DNA from 4 places in the Enterobacter sp. CFEC122 genome. Region 1 is predicted to be linked to each of the others. Evidence: predicted binding sites of a transcription regulator. Region 1 holds the regulator's gene; each other region holds the start of a gene.
What was found. The regulator LexA, encoded in region 1, represses DNA repair genes until DNA is damaged. The targets are predictions, from matches to a motif close to TNCTGTATGTACATACAGNA.
Positions count from the first base shown of each region.

Region 2: the regulator LexA is predicted to act here: its motif matches at 3,198-3,217, upstream of metR (HTH-type transcriptional regulator MetR).
Region 3: the regulator LexA is predicted to act here: its motif matches at 2,099-2,118, upstream of mutH (DNA mismatch repair endonuclease MutH).
Region 4: the regulator LexA is predicted to act here: its motif matches at 2,815-2,834, upstream of sulA (SOS-induced cell division inhibitor SulA).

Region 1 is NZ_JBRIQR010000020.1:23,652-28,228, reverse strand. It holds gene plsB (glycerol-3-phosphate 1-O-acyltransferase PlsB) at 1-1,167, opposite strand, end outside; gene ACVCAM_RS15180 (diacylglycerol kinase) at 1,322-1,690, shown strand; gene lexA (transcriptional repressor LexA) at 1,799-2,407, shown strand; gene dinF (MATE family efflux transporter DinF) at 2,471-3,808, shown strand; gene ACVCAM_RS15165 (CsbD family protein) at 3,929-4,138, shown strand; gene zur (zinc uptake transcriptional repressor Zur) at 4,208-4,577, opposite strand, start outside.
Region 2 is NZ_JBRIQR010000048.1:20,645-25,221, reverse strand. It holds gene pldB (lysophospholipase L2) at 1-511, shown strand, start outside; gene yigL (sugar/pyridoxal phosphate phosphatase YigL) at 543-1,343, shown strand; gene ACVCAM_RS23070 (carboxylate/amino acid/amine transporter) at 1,426-2,325, shown strand; gene metR (HTH-type transcriptional regulator MetR) at 2,213-3,166, opposite strand; gene metE (5-methyltetrahydropteroyltriglutamate--homocysteine S-methyltransferase) at 3,282-4,577, shown strand, end outside.
Region 3 is NZ_JBRIQR010000013.1:102,430-107,006, forward strand. It holds gene ptsP (phosphoenolpyruvate--protein phosphotransferase) at 1-1,121, opposite strand, end outside; gene rppH (RNA pyrophosphohydrolase) at 1,134-1,664, opposite strand; gene mutH (DNA mismatch repair endonuclease MutH) at 2,348-3,040, shown strand; gene ACVCAM_RS11460 (YgdI/YgdR family lipoprotein) at 3,169-3,387, shown strand; gene ACVCAM_RS11465 (NADP(H)-dependent aldo-keto reductase) at 3,519-4,559, shown strand.
Region 4 is NZ_JBRIQR010000001.1:292,848-297,424, forward strand. It holds gene ACVCAM_RS01305 (AAA family ATPase) at 1-171, opposite strand, end outside; gene matP (macrodomain Ter protein MatP) at 358-810, shown strand; gene ompA (porin OmpA) at 875-1,930, opposite strand; gene sulA (SOS-induced cell division inhibitor SulA) at 2,285-2,794, opposite strand; gene ACVCAM_RS01325 (TfoX/Sxy family DNA transformation protein) at 3,012-3,638, shown strand; gene yccS (YccS family putative transporter) at 3,595-4,577, opposite strand, start outside.

The DNA.
Region 1 (4,577 bases):
GGAACGACCGCCCTCCACGAAGTACTCCACGGAATAGCCGCGGCTGAACAGCTCGCCCAGATACTCGCGGAACACGGTGGAGTAGAGCTTGTTGCCCTTGAAGGTACGACGAATAAAGAACGCGCCCAGGCGGCGGAAAATCGGGCCCGCGGGCCAGAAGTTCAGGTTGATACCGGCTGCGATGTGCGGTGGCACCAGCCCCTGGTGATAGAGCACGTAGGAAAGGAGCAGGTAGTCCATGTGGCTGCGGTGGCAGGGGACATAGACAATCTCATGGCCATCGTGCGCCAGCTGACGCACGCGCTCGGCGTTATGGACGTTGATACCCTGATACAGGCGGTTCCAGGTAAAGCCGAGAATACGATCGGACAGGCGAATCATCTCGTAAGAGAAGTTCGCTGCGATCTCTTCCATCAGCGCAATGGCGTTCTGCTGAGCTTTCTCATGCGAAATTTTCTTGCTGCGCGCTTCATCTTCAACGGCGCGGGCAATCGCTTTTGAAGCCAATAGCTTGTTGAACAGGTCCTGACGCGCCGGGAGGCGTGGCCCTACGGCCGCCAGGCGCTGACGGGCGAAGTGCATACGCGCCACGCGCGCCAGTTTTTGCGCGATGATCTTGTCGGTGCCGTGCTCGTCCGCCATGCGACGCAGCGAAACTGACGGGGAGAAACGCACGAAGCTGTCGCGTCCCAGCCAGGAGACCGCGAAGAACTTCTGGATGCCGTTAAGCATGCGCAGCGGCGGATTCTCTTCGCCTTTTTCACGACCCGGACGACGACCAAACATCACCGATACCGGCACCATCTGCACATCCAGATCGGGGTTGCTGCGGTGCAGGTCGAGATAGTCATGGAACAGCTTGATGGACTCTTCTTTCGGCGTGTAATAGGTAAACACGCGCGGCCCGCCGTGGATGAAGACGTAGCGCGGCAGCAGCGTACCGTCAACTTCCAGCGGTTCAAGCGGGTCAGGTAAGTCATGCGCCAGACACTGGGCGCGAAGCGTCAGTAAGTCTGCCTTCGAGTTATAAGGCAAAACGTACATAATAGGGCGCGACGTATCGAGCCCCAGTTCCAGCGCGGGTTCTGCTGGGATAGACTTGCTTTTTACCAGGATGCTTAATGGTAAATTAAGTAATTTGTAGTAAATTCGTGGCCAGCCGGACATAAACGATGTAAAGCCTCTGGTTAATAATGCAATTGCGGCGCAAGGATAACAGAAAGCGCGCAAAATTTCTGTTGTTACCCGTCATACTTCAGGCTGTAGCGAAACGCGCTCCGCCTCATGTTAATGACGCTCTTTTTTAAAAAAGGTTCTTTTAATGGCCAATAATACCACTGGGTTAACGCGTATCATCAAAGCCGCCGGCTATTCATGGAAAGGTTTCCGTGCCGCATGGGTCAACGAAGCCGCTTTTCGCCAGGAGGGTGTCGCCGCAATCATCGCGGTGATCGTTGCCTGTTTCCTTGATGTTGATGCGATTACCCGCGTACTGCTTATCGGTTCCGTACTTCTGGTGATGATAGTGGAAATTCTTAATAGCGCTATTGAGGCCGTTGTTGATCGCATTGGTTCCGATTTCCATGAGCTTTCTGGCCGTGCAAAAGACATGGGCTCTGCTGCCGTGTTGCTGGCGATTATCACTGCCGTTATCACCTGGGTCACCCTGCTTTGGTCACATTTCCGATGAGCCTCGAGGAATAATTAAGTCCCTGGTTTTTTGTGCAGTTTTTGGTTCCAAAATCGCCTTTGACTGTATATACTCACAGCATAACTGTATATACACCCAGGGGGCGGAATGAAAGCGTTAACGACCAGGCAGCAAGAGGTGTTTGATCTCATTCGGGATCATATCGGCCAGACGGGTATGCCACCCACGCGTGCGGAAATCGCGCAGCGTCTGGGCTTCCGTTCTCCGAATGCTGCCGAGGAACACCTGAAAGCGCTGGCGCGTAAGGGTGTGATTGAGATTGTGTCAGGCGCGTCGCGTGGTATCCGCCTGCTGGTGGAAGAAGAGACGGGCATTCCGCTGATAGGCCGCGTTGCTGCAGGTGAGCCGCTGCTGGCACAACAGCATATTGAAGGTCACTACCAGGTCGATCCCGGCATGTTCAAACCGAGCGCTGATTTCCTGCTGCGCGTCAGCGGCATGTCGATGAAAGACATCGGCATTCTTGATGGCGATCTGCTTGCGGTGCATAAAACCCAGGACGTGCGAAACGGCCAGGTGGTGGTCGCACGCATTGATGACGAAGTGACCGTTAAGCGTCTGAAAAAGCAGGGTAACACTGTTCAGTTGCTGCCCGAAAACAGCGAGTTCACCCCGATTGTGGTCGACCTCCGCGAACAGAGCTTCTCTATTGAAGGTCTGGCGGTAGGCGTGATTCGCAACGGTGAATGGCTGTAATCTCTTCCTGACAGGCTACGCTTCTGCTGTAGCCTGCTTCATCCTCCTTTCCCGGTATTTTGCATGTCACTACTGACGGCATCAGATAAGGCATTGTGGCGTCTTGCCCTGCCGATGATTTTCTCCAATATTACCGTGCCCTTGCTGGGGCTGGTTGATACTGCCGTTATAGGCCATCTTGATTCACCGGTTTATCTTGGCGGCGTGGCGATTGGCGCGACGGCAACCAGCTTCCTGTTTATGCTGCTGCTCTTTTTGCGCATGAGTACCACCGGTCTTACCGCACAGGCTTATGGCGCGAAAGATCCGCTGCGTCTGGCGCGCGCACTGGTGCAGCCGCTAATCCTCGCGCTTGGCGCGGGTGCGTTAATCGTTGTATTGCGGGCCCCCCTGATCGATCTTGCGCTTCATATCGTCGGTGGCAGCGAAGCGGTACTGGCGCAGGCGCGACGGTTCCTGGAAATCCGCTGGCTCAGCGCACCCGCCTCGCTGGCAAACCTGGTTCTGCTGGGGTGGCTACTGGGCGTGCAGTACGCCCGCGCGCCCGTGATTTTGCTGGTGGTGGGTAATCTGCTCAACATTGTTCTGGACGTCTGGCTGGTCATGGGTCTGCATATGAACGTGCAGGGCGCGGCGCTGGCGACGGCGATTGCCGAATACGGAACCTTTATCATTGGCTTGTGGATGGTCCGGCGTGTGCTGGCCATGCGCGGGATCTCCCTGGCGCTGCTCAAAACCGCATGGCGCGGCAATATCCGTAAGCTGCTGGCGCTCAACCGTGACATCATGCTGCGCTCGCTTCTTCTTCAGCTCTGCTTCGGCGCGCTGACGGTTTTCGGGGCTCGACTGGGGCCGGAAATCGTTGCGGTGAATGCGGTATTGATGACGCTTCTGACCTTTACCGCCTATGCGCTGGACGGATTTGCCTACGCGGTTGAAGCGCATTCCGGGCAGGCGTACGGCGCGCGCGAAAGCGGGCAGCTTCGGGAGGTGTGGCGGGCTGCCTGCCGTCAGTCGGGGCTGGTGGCGCTGGCCTTTGGTCTGGTTTACGCCTGCTTCGGTGAGCAGATCGTTGCATTGCTTACCTCTCTCCCTGCGCTGCGCGAGCTGGCGAGCCACTATCTCATCTGGCAAGTCGTCTTACCGGTGGTTGGCGTCTGGTGTTATCTGCTGGACGGCATGTTTATTGGGGCGACGCGCGGAGCCGAAATGCGCAACAGTATGGCTGTCGCGGCGGCCGGATTTGGCCTGACGCTCCTGACGCTCCCCTGGCTGGGGAATCATGGTTTATGGCTGGCCCTGGCCGTCTTCCTCTCGCTGCGCGGGTTATCGCTGGCGTTTATCTGGCACCGGCACTGGCAAAACAATACCTGGTTTCCCTCGCGCTCCGATATATCGTGACGGTTAAAGATTCCGAATATGAAATTAACCACGGAATCCTTAACTACAATAATTATCACGTCCAGCAGAAAAGAACGTAACGGACGTTACGACCCGACGCTTAACGAAGAGGACACGATGATGAATAAAGACGAAATCGGCGGCAACTGGAAGCAGTTCAAAGGTAAAGCGAAAGAACAGTGGGGTAAGCTGACGGATGACGACATGACCGTCATCGAAGGTAAACGCGATCAGCTTGTCGGTAAAATCCAGGAGCGTTACGGCTACGCAAAAGACCAGGCGGAAAAAGAAGTGGGCGACTGGGAAAAACGCAACGACTACCGCTGGTAACCGGGCTACACCCGAAAGTACAAGGAAGTACACCCTGAGGGCGGCCATGAGCCGCCTTTTCATTTGCCGCTAACGCGGCTTTTTCTTCACCAGGATAGAGTGGTCGTGCTGACACGCGTCCTGATGGCGACAGGCTTCCACCTCCACGCACGCGGAACAGAGCCCGTGCGCTTCAATCACGTTATGACGCAGGGCAAAGCCCATTTTCGCTGCCAGCGTATGCATAATATCTTCCACGCCTTCCGCAGCCTCTTCTTTCACCACGCCGCAGCGGTCACAGATAAACATCGCCGATGTGTGGGTGGGCTGATCGAACAGATGGCATAGCACATAGCTGTTGGTAGATTCCACCTTGTGCACGAACCCTTGTTCAAGCAGGAAATCCAGCGCGCGATAGACCGTCGGCGGCTTTGCCTGCGGCTCGCTTTCGCGGAGCAGA
Region 2 (4,577 bases), on a different contig from region 1:
CACCGCGCCGATGTATGGCATCGTCATGCGTTTTCCTGACTGGATGGTACGCCATATTCTCGACTGGGCTGAGGGCCATCAGCGCATTCGGGAAGGCTATGCCATCGGGACGGGACGCTGGCGGGCGCTGCCGTTTGCGATGAACGTGCTGACGCACAGTCGCCAGCGCTATCGTCGTAACCTGCGTTTTTATGCCGATGAGCCCCGCCTGCGCGTGGGTGGCCCGACATATCACTGGGTACGGGAAGGTATCCTTGCCGGTGAGCAGGTGCTGGCTGGTGTCGACAACGACGACACGCCAACACTCCTGATTCAGGCGGAAGAAGAGCGTGTGGTGGATAACCGCATGCATGACCGCTATTGTGAACTGCGCGCTGCCGCCGGTCACCCTTGTGAAGGGGGAAAACCGCTGGTCATTAACGGCGCGTACCATGAGATCCTTTTTGAAAAGGACGCTATGCGCTCAGTCGCGCTCAACGCCATTGTTGAATTTTTCAACAGGCATAATTGATTTTTGTTTTCCACCAGAGGTTGAAATCCCTATGTACCAGGTTGTTGCATCTGATTTAGATGGCACGCTGCTTTCCCCTGACCACACCCTGTCGCCTTACGCGAAAGAGACCCTGAAGCTTCTGACCGCCCGTGGCGTGAACTTCGTATTTGCCACCGGCCGCCACCACGTCGACGTGGGGCAGATCCGCGATAATCTTGAGATCAAATCGTACATGATCACCTCCAACGGTGCGCGTGTGCATGATACCGACGGCAACTTGATTTTTACCCACAACCTGGATCGCGATATTGCCGCCGATCTGTTCGGCGTGGCGCACAACAACCCGGCTATCGTTACGAACGTTTACCGCGACGACGACTGGTTCATGAACCGCCACCGCCCGGATGAGATGCGTTTCTTCAAGGAAGCCGTATTCAACTACTCCCTGTACGAGCCAGGCCTGCTGGAGCCGGAGGGGATCAGCAAGGTGTTCTTCACCTGCGACAGCCACGAAGTGCTGCTCCCGCTGGAACAGGCGATCAACGCCCGCTGGGGCGATCGCGTCAACGTCAGCTTCTCAACCCTGACCTGTCTGGAAGTGATGGCGGGAGGCGTCTCCAAAGGGCACGCGCTGGAAGCGGTCGCGAAACGTCTGGGCTTCGAGCTGAAAGACTGTATCGCCTTTGGTGACGGCATGAACGATGCTGAAATGCTGTCGATGGCGGGTAAGGGCTGCATCATGCAGAACGCGCATCAGCGTCTGAAAGATCTGCACCCGGAGCTGGAGGTGATTGGTTCTAACGCTGACAACGCGGTACCGAAATACCTGCGCAAGCTGTTCCTTGAATAATCTTCATTCGGTTGTTTATTGCTCAGTTGTCAACTAAAGAGTTCGCTACAATGCCTGTCCTTCTTTCTGAGAGACAAGCATTGTGGCGCTACTCATTATCACCACTATCCTGTGGGCCTTCTCCTTTAGCCTGATTGGCGAATACCTTGCCGGTTCGGTCGACAGCTACTTCTCGGTGCTGATGCGCGTGGGGCTGGCGGCGCTGGTGTTCCTGCCGTTTCTGCGCACGCGCGGGCAGTCGCTGAAAACGATTGTGCTGTATATGCTGGTGGGGGCGATGCAGCTCGGCATCATGTACCTGTTCAGCTTCCGGGCTTATGTCTACCTGTCCGTCTCGGAATTCCTGCTGTTCACCGTGTTAACGCCGCTCTATATCACGCTGATCTACGATTTGCTCAGCAAGCGCCGCCTGCGTTGGGGATATCTGCTGAGCGCGGCGCTGGCGGTGATTGGCGCGGCAATTATTCGCTACGACAAAGTGAGCGATCACTTCTGGACCGGGCTGATGTTCGTCCAGCTCGCCAACATCAGCTTCGCCATCGGCATGGTGGGCTACAAACGCCTGATGGAAACCCGTCCGATGCCGCAGCATAACGCGTTTGCGTGGTTCTACATGGGGGCCGCGATCGTCGCGGTGGCGGCGTGGTTTATGCTGGGTAACCCGCAAAAGCTGCCTACCACCACCGTACAGTGGGGTGTTCTGGTCTGGCTGGGCGTCGTGGCTTCCGGGTTGGGGTACTTCATGTGGAACTACGGCGCGACGCAGGTCGACGCCGGTACGCTCGGGATCATGAACAACGTACATGTTCCTGCAGGGCTGCTGGTCAACCTTGCCATCTGGCAGCAACAGCCGCACTGGCCGAGCTTCCTTATTGGGGGAGCGGTGATCCTGGCTTCGCTGTGGGTCCATCGACGCTGGGTCGCTCCGCGCTCCGCACAAACGGAAGATGGTCGCACGCGTGGTTCCGCGCTGAGCGAATAAACGCCTCCGTAATCGGCTGACGCTGCTCGCCATCGCGCACGGCGGCGTACAGCCGGCTCCACAGTCCTTCACCCAGGGTCTTGGTCACCACCAGCCCCTGGCGTTCAAAGCTCTCTACCACCCAGTGCGGCAGCGCCGCGATACCCATTCTGGCCGCCACCATCTGAATCAACAGCAGGGTGTTATCCACGCTTTTTAGCTGCGGACTGATGCCCGCGGGCTGCAGGAAGTGCCGCCAGATATCCAGACGACTGCGCTGAACCGGGTAAATCAGCAGCGTTTCCGTCGCCAGATCTTCCGGCGTGATGCGCGTTTTGGCCGCCAGCGGATGATCCGGTGCCAGCACCAGGCGCACTTCATAATCAAACATCGGTGAATAGTGCAGGCCGCTGCGCGGCAGAATATCGGACGTCATCACCAGATCCAGCTCGCCCTGCTGCAGCGAGGGCTGCGGGTCGAACGTCACGCCGGATTTAAAGTCCATCTCCACCTGCGGCCACTTCTGGCGGAAGTTCTCAAGCGCGGGGGTCAGCCACTGAATACAGCTGTGGCACTCAATGGCGATACGCAGCGTGGTCTGCTGCGGTTCGTTACATGCCTGCAGCGCGCTGGCGATCTGCGGCAGGACCTGATTCGCCAGCTGAAGCAAAATTTCACCCTGCGGCGTAAAGCGCAGCGGCTGGCTCTTACGCACAAAAAGACGGAAGCCGAGGCGTTGTTCCAGATCGCTGAACTGGTGAGAAAGGGCGGACTGGGTCTGGTGCAGCGTGGCCGCCGCTGCCGCGAGCGATCCGCAGTTCCGCAACGCTTGTAGCGTTTTCAGGTGTTTTATCTCGATCATGAAAGTCCTTCACTTCGCCATGAACATTTTGCGCTTGAGGAATATACAGTACCTGCCAATTATAGAAGTGTAAACATCTGGACGTCTAAATAACGAATTTCACAAGGGGCATACCATGACAATCCGTAATCACACTCTCGGTTTCCCTCGCGTTGGCCTGCGTCGCGAGCTGAAAAAAGCGCAAGAAAGCTACTGGGCGGGGAACGCCACCCGTGAAGAACTGCTGGCAGTGGGGCGCGAGCTGCGCGCCCGTCACTGGGCGCAGCAGAAGCAGGCGGGAATTGACCTGCTGCCGGTGGGCGATTTCGCCTGGTACGACCATGTTCTGACGACAAGCCTGCTGCTTGGCAACGTGCCGGCTCGTCATCAGAACAACGATGGATCGGTAGATATCGATACCCTGTTCCGCATCGGCCGTGGCCGTGCGCCAACGGGTGAGCCAGCGGCAGCGGCGGAAATGACCAAGTGGTTTAACACTAACTATCACTATATGGTGCCGGAGTTCGTAAAAGGTCAGCAGTTCAGGCTGACCTGGACGCAGCTTCTGGATGAAGTGGACGAAGCGCTGGCGCTGGGCCACCAGGTGAAACCCGTACTGTTGGGGCCGGTGACCTATCTGTGGTTGGGGAAAGTCAAAGGCGAGCAGTTCGATCGTCTGAGCCTGCTGAAGGACATTCTGCCGGTCTACAAACAGGTGCTGATTGAACTGGGCAAACGCGGCATTCAGTGGGTGCAAATCGACGAGCCCGCGCTGGTGCTTGAGCTGCCGCAGGTTTGGCTTGATGCTTTCAAACCGGCTTACGATGCACTCAACGGGCAGGTGAAGCTGTTGCTTACCACCTACTTTGAAGGTGTGACGCCGAACCTCAGCACCATCACCAGATTGCCGGTGCAGGGGCTGCACGTTGACCTGGTGCATGGCAAAGATGACGTCGCAGAACTGCACAAGCGCCTGCCAGCAGACTGGCTGCTCTCCGCCGGTCTGGTCAACGGCCGTAACGTCTGGCGCGCCGATCTGACCGAGAAATACGCCCAAATTAAAGACATCGTCGGCAAACGCGAGCTTTGGGTGGCTTCATCCTGCTCGCTGCTGCACAGTCCGATCGATCTGAGCGTGGAAACCCGTCTCGACCCTGAAGTAAAAAGCTGGTTTGCCTTCGCCCTGCAAAAATGTGAAGAGCTAGCGCTGCTGCGCGATGCGCTGAACAGCGACGACACGGCGGCGATTCGCGAATGGAGTGCACCAATCCAGGCGCGCCGCCACTCGGCTCGCGTGCACAACCCGGCGGTAGAAAAACGCCTGGCGGCCATCACCGCTCAGGACAGCCAGCGCCAGAGCTCGTATGAAGTGCGTGCCGAAGCCCAGCGCGCCCGCTTCAACCTGCCCGCGTGGCCAACCACCACTATCGGT
Region 3 (4,577 bases), on a different contig from region 1:
ATGTCCGCCCCCATAACGGTAGGGATACCCAGCGCGCGCACCATAATGGCGGCGTGCGAGTTGGCGGCACCATCGCGCACCACCACACCGGCCAGCCTGTCCTGCGGCAGTTCAGCCAGCGTCGTTGCTGAGAGTTCATCGGCGACCAGAACAAACCGTTTTGGCCAGGCGTTCGGCCCCTGAATGGTGTCATCAAGATGGAACAGCAGGCGCTGCCCCAGGGCGCGCAGATCGCCTGCGCGCTCTTTCAGGTAACCGTCGGTCAGTGCCGCAAATTGATCGGCAAATTTTTCGATGACCTTCTTAACCGCCCACTCCGCGACCGAGCCTTTATCCACTTCCGCAAAAAGCTCACGGCGCAGGCGCGCATCGGAAAGCAGGTGCGAATAGAGGTCAAAGATGGCCGCCGTCTCTTTTTGCGCGCCTGCGGCAAAGCGCTTGCTGTAGCGACGAAATTCATTCGCGGCCTCTTCCAGCGCGGCGGTAAGACGCTCGCGCTCCAGCGCTTCATCAAGCGTTGAGGCTTCATAAACCTGCTCCATGAGCGGCAGCGTGGCATCCATCCAGCCTTCAGCAATCGCCACGCCTGGCGAGGCCGGAAGGGCACGAATGCGCGTATGGCGATACTGGCCAAAGAGCGCGGCAAGCTGAGACTGGGAGAGGATCGCCGCCATCTGCGTGGCCAGCGTGACGAGGAATGACTCCTCGCTTTCGTCGTACTGACGTAGCTCACGCTGCTGGACAACCAGCACGCCGAGAAGCTGGCGACGCTGGATAATCGGCACGCCAAGGAAAGCGCGGAAGCGCTCTTCTTTTACGGAAGGAATGTATTTAAAGCTGGGGTGTTTTTGCGCGTCAGCAAGGTTAATGGGTTCAGCCAGTCGCCCAACCAGACCCACGATACCCTCATCAAATGCGAGCGTTACGGTGCGTCCACGCGGTTTTTTCAAACCACGGGTCGCCATCAGGTAATAGCAGCGCCGATCGTGGTCGGCCAGATACACCGAACAGACCTCGGTCTCCATCGCAAGACAGATGTCGGTGACCAGAATATTCAGCGCCTCGTTCAGACGCGGCGCGCTGGCCACCTTCTCGACTATTTCTCGCAAGCGGGTGAGCATGATTTGCGTAGCTTAACCTCTTTTACGTCGCCAGGCAGGTGCGCTCTGCGGCTTAGGCGGGATCTCCTGAAGCTGCATCACCACACTTGCAAACTCTTTCATCACCCTACGGTAAACATCGCGCTTAAATGACACGACCTGACGAACAGGATACCAATAGCTCACCCAGCGCCAGCCATCGAACTCCGGCGTACTGCTGGTTTGCATATTGATGTCTGAATCGTTGCCCACCAACTGCAACAGAAACCACTTCTGTTTCTGGCCGATACAAACCGGCTTTGTGTCCCAACGCACCAAACGTTTCGGTAACTTGTAACGCAACCAGTTGCGGGTCGAAGCCAGGATGCGAACATCTTTTCGGCTCAAACCGACCTCTTCAAAAAGCTCCCGGTACATCGCTTGTTCTGGGGACTCTCCAGGATTGATCCCGCCTTGCGGGAACTGCCAGGAGTGCTGACCATATCGACGGGCCCACATCACCTGGCCCTGACGATTACAAATTACTATTCCTACGTTTGGGCGGTAGCCATCGTCATCAATCACCGGACTACCCCAAACTAAACCTTATATATGAATGATTGTTTCACACTACAGGGAGGCGGTAAACCACTCTCTTACAGGCCTGCAACCTAATAACAATTGAATAACTCACAAATATGTGCGGAGTTATAAACAGATATGAGACAGCAAAGGGAATTTTATTCACCTTTTCTGTGGATATAGTTGTGAAGAAGTGTCTGATTACCGATGAACAACCTCAAGTACCACAAAACGTCCTTTTATACCCCACCCCATTAATATGATTATTTTCATATGGTTATATGCATTGAGATAAACAAAAAACTGATTAGCGTGACGATCGTCACATCAGGGATCGTCGCACTGATGAAAGATCGAACAGCGTCGGTTTTATCCACAGATTGTGCCAATAAGTTAGTCACAATTTGTTTGAAAATTCGATTTTCATCGCACGTCAAGGCTGTAAATGGAAACAGTAGTCAGGGTTATGCCCAGTTATCCCATTTTTCTGTGGATAACATGGTGTAAGATCCTGTTCATTGTCAGTGACCAGATTTGAACAACCGGTTTTCTCACCCAGGCGGAACGATTTCAGACCAATAAAAAATCCTATAAATCATAGAGATGTCATATTGGTACAGAAAAAGTTAAACTCTATCCACAGGGGACAATTTCTTCGTTTATTTTTTAATCAAAAGGTTACCGTCATGCACCCGCTTACACCCTTGCTCTCACCACCGTCCAGCGAGAGCCAGTTGCTACTGCAGGCACAGCGTCTGGCTGGCTTTTCGCTTGGCGAGCTGGCGGCAATGGCCGGGCTTCCGATCCCAAAGGATCTGAAGCGGGATAAAGGCTGGATCGGTATGCTGCTGGAGCTGTGGCTGGGTGCCAGCGCAGGGAGCAAACCCGAGCAGGATTTTGCAGCCCTTGGCGTGGAGTTAAAAACCATCCCTGTAGACCGCCAGGGCAAGCCGCTTGAGACCACCTTCGTCTGCGTTGCGCCACTAACCGGCAATACCGGTGTAACCTGGGAAACCAGCCACGTTCGCCACAAGCTGAAGCGCGTATTGTGGGTACCGGTTGAGGGTGAGCGTCAGATCCCCCTGGCCGACCGACGCGTCGGCGCGCCGCTTCTCTGGAGCCCTGACGAGGATGAGGAGCATCAGCTGCGTCTGGACTGGGAGGAGCTGATGGACATGATTGTGCTTGGGCAGGTAGAGCGTATCACCGCCCGACACGGAGAAGTATTACAGCTGCGTCCGAAAGCGGCCAACAGTAAAGCACTTACCGAGGCAATCGGCGCGCAGGGCGAGCCTATCCTGACGTTGCCGCGCGGTTTTTATCTCAAAAAGAATTTCACCGGTGCACTACTCGCACGTCATTTCCTGTTGAAAACATAGTTTTTTACTTATTTTGAGAGCTCTCGAACATAATCGACTGCTTTTTAAGATTTTACCGCTTCCTCAAGTCGCCATATCGGGTTAATACTAGATTATGATTTGATACAAGCCAGATGAGGACGATAACGATGAAAAAATGGGCAGTGTTAGTGTCAGCAGTCGGTTTAGCGTTTGCTGTATCGGGCTGTAGCAGCGATTACGTCATGGCGACAAAAGATGGTCGAATGATCCTGACCGACGGTAAACCCGAAGTCGACGATGATACCGGTCTGGTCAGCTACCGCGACCAGGAAGGCAATAAAATGCAGATCAATCGCGACGAAGTCTCGCAAATTATCGAGCGATAAACAGAGAGAGGTCAGTCGCTTGCTGGCCTTTTTGATTTTTTTCTTCCCCTTTTGCTTCCCCTCTGCCATGTTTATATTCCTTTGTCGGGCACGGCCTGACGCGGTCTATAAGTCTATTGAGGAAGCCGGCTATGCATTATCACCGTATCCCCCACAGCGCTCTGGAAATTAGCCAACTGGGGTTGGGCACGATGACATTTGGTGAACAAAACAGCGAAGCCGATGCCCATGCACAACTCGATTACGCTGTCAGCCAGGGCATTAACCTGATTGATGTCGCAGAGATGTACCCTGTACCGCCACGTCCTGAGACGCAGGGACTTACCGAAACCTACGTCGGTAAATGGCTGGCAAAACGCGGCAACCGTGAAAAGCTGGTGATTGCCTCCAAAGTCAGTGGCCCCGCGCGCAACAACGATACCGGGATCCGCCCGAACCAGATCCTCGATCGCAAAAATATCCGCGCCGCACTGGATGCCAGCCTCAAGCGTCTGCAAACCGACTATCTCGACCTCTACCAGGTGCACTGGCCGCAGCGGTCAACCAACTGCTTTGGTAAGCTCGGCTACAGCTGGAATGAGAGCGCCCCCACCGTGACGCTACTGGAAACGCTGGAAGCGCTGACCGAATGCCAGCGTGCGGGAAAAATCCGCTACATTGGTGTCTCTAACGAAACGGCCTTTGGGGTCATGCGCTATCTGCACCTGGCGGATAAGCACGATCTGCCGCGTATCGTGACAATCCAGAACCCGTACAGCCTGCTTAATCGCAGCTATGAAGTGGGTCTGGCCGAAGTGACGCAGTATGAAGAGGTGGAGCTGCTCGCCTACTCCTGTCTCGGCTTCGGCACGCTGACGGGGAAATACCTGAACGGTGCGAAACCGGCCGGTGCGCGTAATACCCTCTTTAGCCGCTTTACCCGCTACAGCGGCGAGCAGACGCAGAAAGCCGTTGCCGCCTATGTGGATATCGCGAAGCGTCACGGTCTTGACCCTGCGCAGATGGCGCTGGCATTCGTGCGTCGTCAGCCGTTTGTTGCCAGTACCCTGCTGGGCGCAACCACGATGGAACAGCTGAAAACCAATATTGAGAGTTTCCATCTGAACCTGAGTGAAGAGGTGTTAGCGGAGATTGAAGCGGTGCATCAGGTTTATACTTATCCTGCACCGTAGCCTGATACTTTTGCCCGG
Region 4 (4,577 bases), on a different contig from region 1:
AGGCGCAGTTGCCCAGGGGCTTAATACCTGCTCCAGCGCATAATGCAAACGGGGCTGCGTATCGCTAAGGATGAATTCGTGTTCTTTTGCGAGATCTGGCTGTGCAAACAGTTCCTGATAACTTTCGGTATCCGGAACAAGGTCACGCCATGCAAGTTTCGTAATGGTCAAAGTTGATGTTTTTTAGTCAGATGTAAAAGCGTGGAGTATACCGTAAGCGGGGGGCTGTACCCAAGCAGGATTGGGGATTTCGACAGGGTGATTGGCTGCATTCACTCACAGGATATGATTTCTTTTCAGCAGATTGCTAAAAAACTGATATTCTGAACAGAGTTACGTGGTAACACTGAGATCGCAATGAAATATCAACAACTGGAAAATCTCGAAAGCGGCTGGAAATGGAAGTACCTGGTCAAAAAGCACCGTGAAGGGGAGCTGATCACCTGCTACATCGAAGCCAGCGCTGCGCAAGAAGCCGTGGATATTTTGCTGACCCTCGAAAACGAACCGGTACAGGTCAACGGCTGGATTGAGAAACACATTAATCCTGCGTTGTTAAACCGGATGAAGCAAACTATCCGCGCGCGACGCAAACGGCATTTTAATGCTGAGCACCAGCACACTCGCAAAAAATCAATCGACCTGGAATTTGTTGTCTGGCAGCGCCTGGCCGGGCTGGCACAACGACGGGGTAAAACGCTGTCGGAAACCATCGTGCAGTTGATTGAGGATGCAGAACATAAAGAGAAGTACGCCAACCAGATGTCGACACTGAAGAATGACCTTCAGGCGCTGTTGGGTAAAAAGTAGTTTTTTACTTTTCTTCAGACAATAAAAAACCCCGCATTGCGGGGTTTTTTTATAAGACGATAACTTATGCCGCTGGCTGAGTTACAACGTCTTTGATGCCTTTAACTTCGATCTCTACGCGACGATCTGGAGCCAGGCAGTCGATCAGTGCAGCGCGAGCTTTCACGTTGTCACAGGTGTTGCCAGTAACTGGGTTAGCTTCGCCCATACCACGTGGGGAGATCTTGTTAGCTGGGATACCTTTAGAGATCAGGTAATCAACAACAGACTGAGCACGTTTCTCAGACAGTTTCTGGTTGTAAGCGTCAGAACCGATACGGTCGGTGAAGCCCAGAACCACTACAGAACCGTCTTTAGGATCCAGGTTGCTCAGCTGGGTGTACAGCTGATCCAGTGCCTGCTGGCCTTCTGGTTTCAGAGTCGCTTTGTTGAAGTTGAACAGAACGTCAGACTTCAGAGTGAAGTGCTTGGTCTGTACTTCTGGAGCTGGAGCCGGCGCTGGAGCAACAACTGGTGCTGCTTCTTCCTGCTGGCCGAAACGGTAGGAAACACCTACGCTCAGCATGCCGTTGTCTGGACGAACACCAACGGTGTTGCCGTCGCCGATGTTGTTAACCCACTGGTATTCCAGACGGGTAGCGATGTCACGGGTCATAGCCCACTCAACGCCACCAGCGAATACTGGGGAAACACCGGTGTCATGGTCGTCGCCAGCGATGCTGTTGCTGGAGTCAGCGCGCCATACCATGCCGCCCAGACGGGTGTACACGTCCAGATCGTCAGTTACTGGGTAACCCAGTTTAGCGGTCAGCTGAACGCCCTGTGCTTTGAAAGCGCCGTTTACGGTGTCGCCTTTGTATGGCATACGACCTAACCAGTCGTAACCCATTTCAAAACCAACATACGGGTTAACCTGATAGCCACCGAACGCACCTGCACCAAGCTGGCTCTCGTGAGTTGGGCCATCATTGTTCAGGCTGCTGTTGTACCAGCCGGTGTCGTGGAACTGAGACCAGCCCAGTTTACCGCCTGCATACCAGGTATTATCTTTCGGAGCGGCCTGCGCTACGGTAGCGAAGCCAGCCAGTGCCACTGCAATCGCGATAGCTGTCTTTTTCATTTTTTGCGCCTCGTTATCATCCAAAATTCGCCATGAAAGTCTCAAGAGAGAATCACGGTTAAATCCTTCACCGGGGGGCGTGGTCAAATATAAATCTACCGATATCTTCGGCTTAGGCCGAGCACCCCTGGCGATGTAAAGTCTACAACGTAGCTGAAAACTTACAAGTGTGAAGTCCGTCAGGCATATGAAAAAAAAAGTTCCGTATACCGATTATTTAACATTTTTTGAACGAATTTTGTGCAATAAAATTAAGGAGAACCGCACCAGACAAGCCTTGCCGCAATTTTAAGGCCGGGAACTAAAATCCCATCTTGCGGTCAAAAAAAATTCCAGGAAAAATCTTAATTTCACTCAATGATACAAATTTGAGTGAATTTTTAGCCCAGAAAGTTGTCCTCTGCGGTAAGAATCCGATCGAACCGGACGCATAATGAACCCGATCGCATTCCCTTCTTCAGCGGCTTCAGTCAGTCGGAAATGTTCCTCTTCCGTCAATTCTTCCGGTAACCAGCCAATCACCACGCTGTAATTTCCTGTGCGTAACGCGCGGATCATCGACTCAACGGTATCGCAAGGCGGAAGTTGATTAATCTGCATGACCTTGGTCAGCGGAAGGCCTGCGGATTGAACCCACTCGCGACTCAGCTTTTGCTGAGGCGTGAGCCAAAGCTGCCAGCGCGATTGCTGACCGAGCTGTTGTAATAATGGCAGTAAAAGAAGTTGCGTTAACAAGGGCTGGTCTTCACGATAAACCACTTCACTGATAAGTCCTGTGGAAACACGCTCGACGGAATTCTGCGCGACATTGCCTGCGGCAGAAGAGAGAGAGGTTGCGCGATTTGCATAGCCTGAAGTGTGCATATTCATTCCAGCCCTGTGGTTACTGTATGGATATACAGTAACTCCTGTATGCCCAAAGATCAACCTCATTTTCGGAAAGCGACTCGCAAAATTCATTCAATCTTGATGCCCCTCGAAAAATCATCTTGCTCAACGACGATAAGTTGCCTATTTTCCTGCTAACGGATCCGCTAGTAAGAAATTTCGTTGTTAGCCTATGATTTTGAAGGGAAATATTATGAAAAAGATATCTTATGAACGGATTTATAAATCCCAGGAATACCTCTCTCCGTTGGGCGAGATTCATCATCGCGCGCTGTTTGGCGGTTACACCCTGGCGGTCGATGATGCGGTCTTTGCCATGGTGTCCGATGGCGAACTTTACCTTCGCGCGTGTGAAGAGAGTGCAAAATACTGTGTAAAAAATGCTTCCTCCTTCTTGACGTTGATGAAGCGAGGCCGCCCGGTGCTGCTCAACTATTATCGTGTGGATGACGGATTATGGCAGGACAGGGAGCGGTTGCTTCAGCTCTCCTCGTTTGCACTCAGTGCGGCAAGGAAAGAGCGCTACCAGCGTCATCAACGAAACCGTCTTAAGGATCTGCCGAACCTGACCTTTCAGCTTGAAGTCTTGCTCTATGAAGCCGGTATCACCAATGAAGAAACGCTGCGGGCGCTGGGCGCCAGAGCGAGCTGGCTGAAGATGCGGGCAAAGAATAAAGCACTCAGTATAAAAGTGCTCTTTGCGCTGGAAGGGGCTATCGAAGGGCTGCATGAGGCGGCGCTCCCGGCAGGTATCCGCCGGGAACTGACGGAGTGGTTTAATGCGCTGCCTGAGCCGCAGGAGAGTCGTTCCTCCAGGTAGCGATGTGCTGTTGCAGACGGCAAATTTCAGGCAGCAGAGCGATCAGCAGGCCTATCTGCTGAAGAACCAGCGGCGCTTTGCTGTCATTTCCCGGGTCAAGATGCGCAATGCGTTGAGCCAGTTCATCCAGAGCCTGTCGAACGCGCGGTTCATCGGCCGGGCGGTGATGAAGCGCATCATCGACATAGCAGACGGCGTCATCGAGGAGGTTGAGAACCGCCGGGTTAGTGAGCTTCTCGCGGTGGGCCCCCAGCGTCGAAATATAGCTGGTGAAGGTATGGTTCAGGCAGAGCAGGCGGAACGCTGTCTCACGAATCTCAGCCGTGGCGCGCGGCTCCGTTGACATGTTAGAGACCACGGAGGCCAGTTCAGCATCACTGTTGTGCGCGTCGCGACGTGCTATCCGGTAAGCCAGACGGTTATCGCGGCCCTGGTGGTACTGCTCCAGAATTGCGTCAAGGTAACGACAGTTGGCATTCATCGCCCTGTCTACCACGCGCGGCAAATTGCGAAAACGCCAGTCCGGCCAGATAAAGCTGACCGCGGCCCAGGCAATCGCGCAGCCAATCAGCGTATCAATCACGCGGGGCAGGGCGACTTCAAACCCTTCACCCAGCAGATTAAAGCAGAGCAGCACCAGCAGCGTGATGAACATGGTGGCATGGGCGTATTGCACGTTGCGAAACGCGAAAAACAGCACGCCGGTGATCACGATCAGAATCAGCTGCCCTTCGACAGAAGGCACGAAATAAAGCACCGGCAGGCCGATTGCGACGCCGACCAGCGTGCCGATAATACGCAGCGCCAGGCGGTGTCGGGTGGCGTTATAGTTCGGCTGGCAGACGAACAGGCTGGTCAGCAGGATCCAGTAGCCATGATGCAGCCCGGTTATCTGGATAAAGGCATAACCCACGCACAGCACCAGCGACATTCTCACCG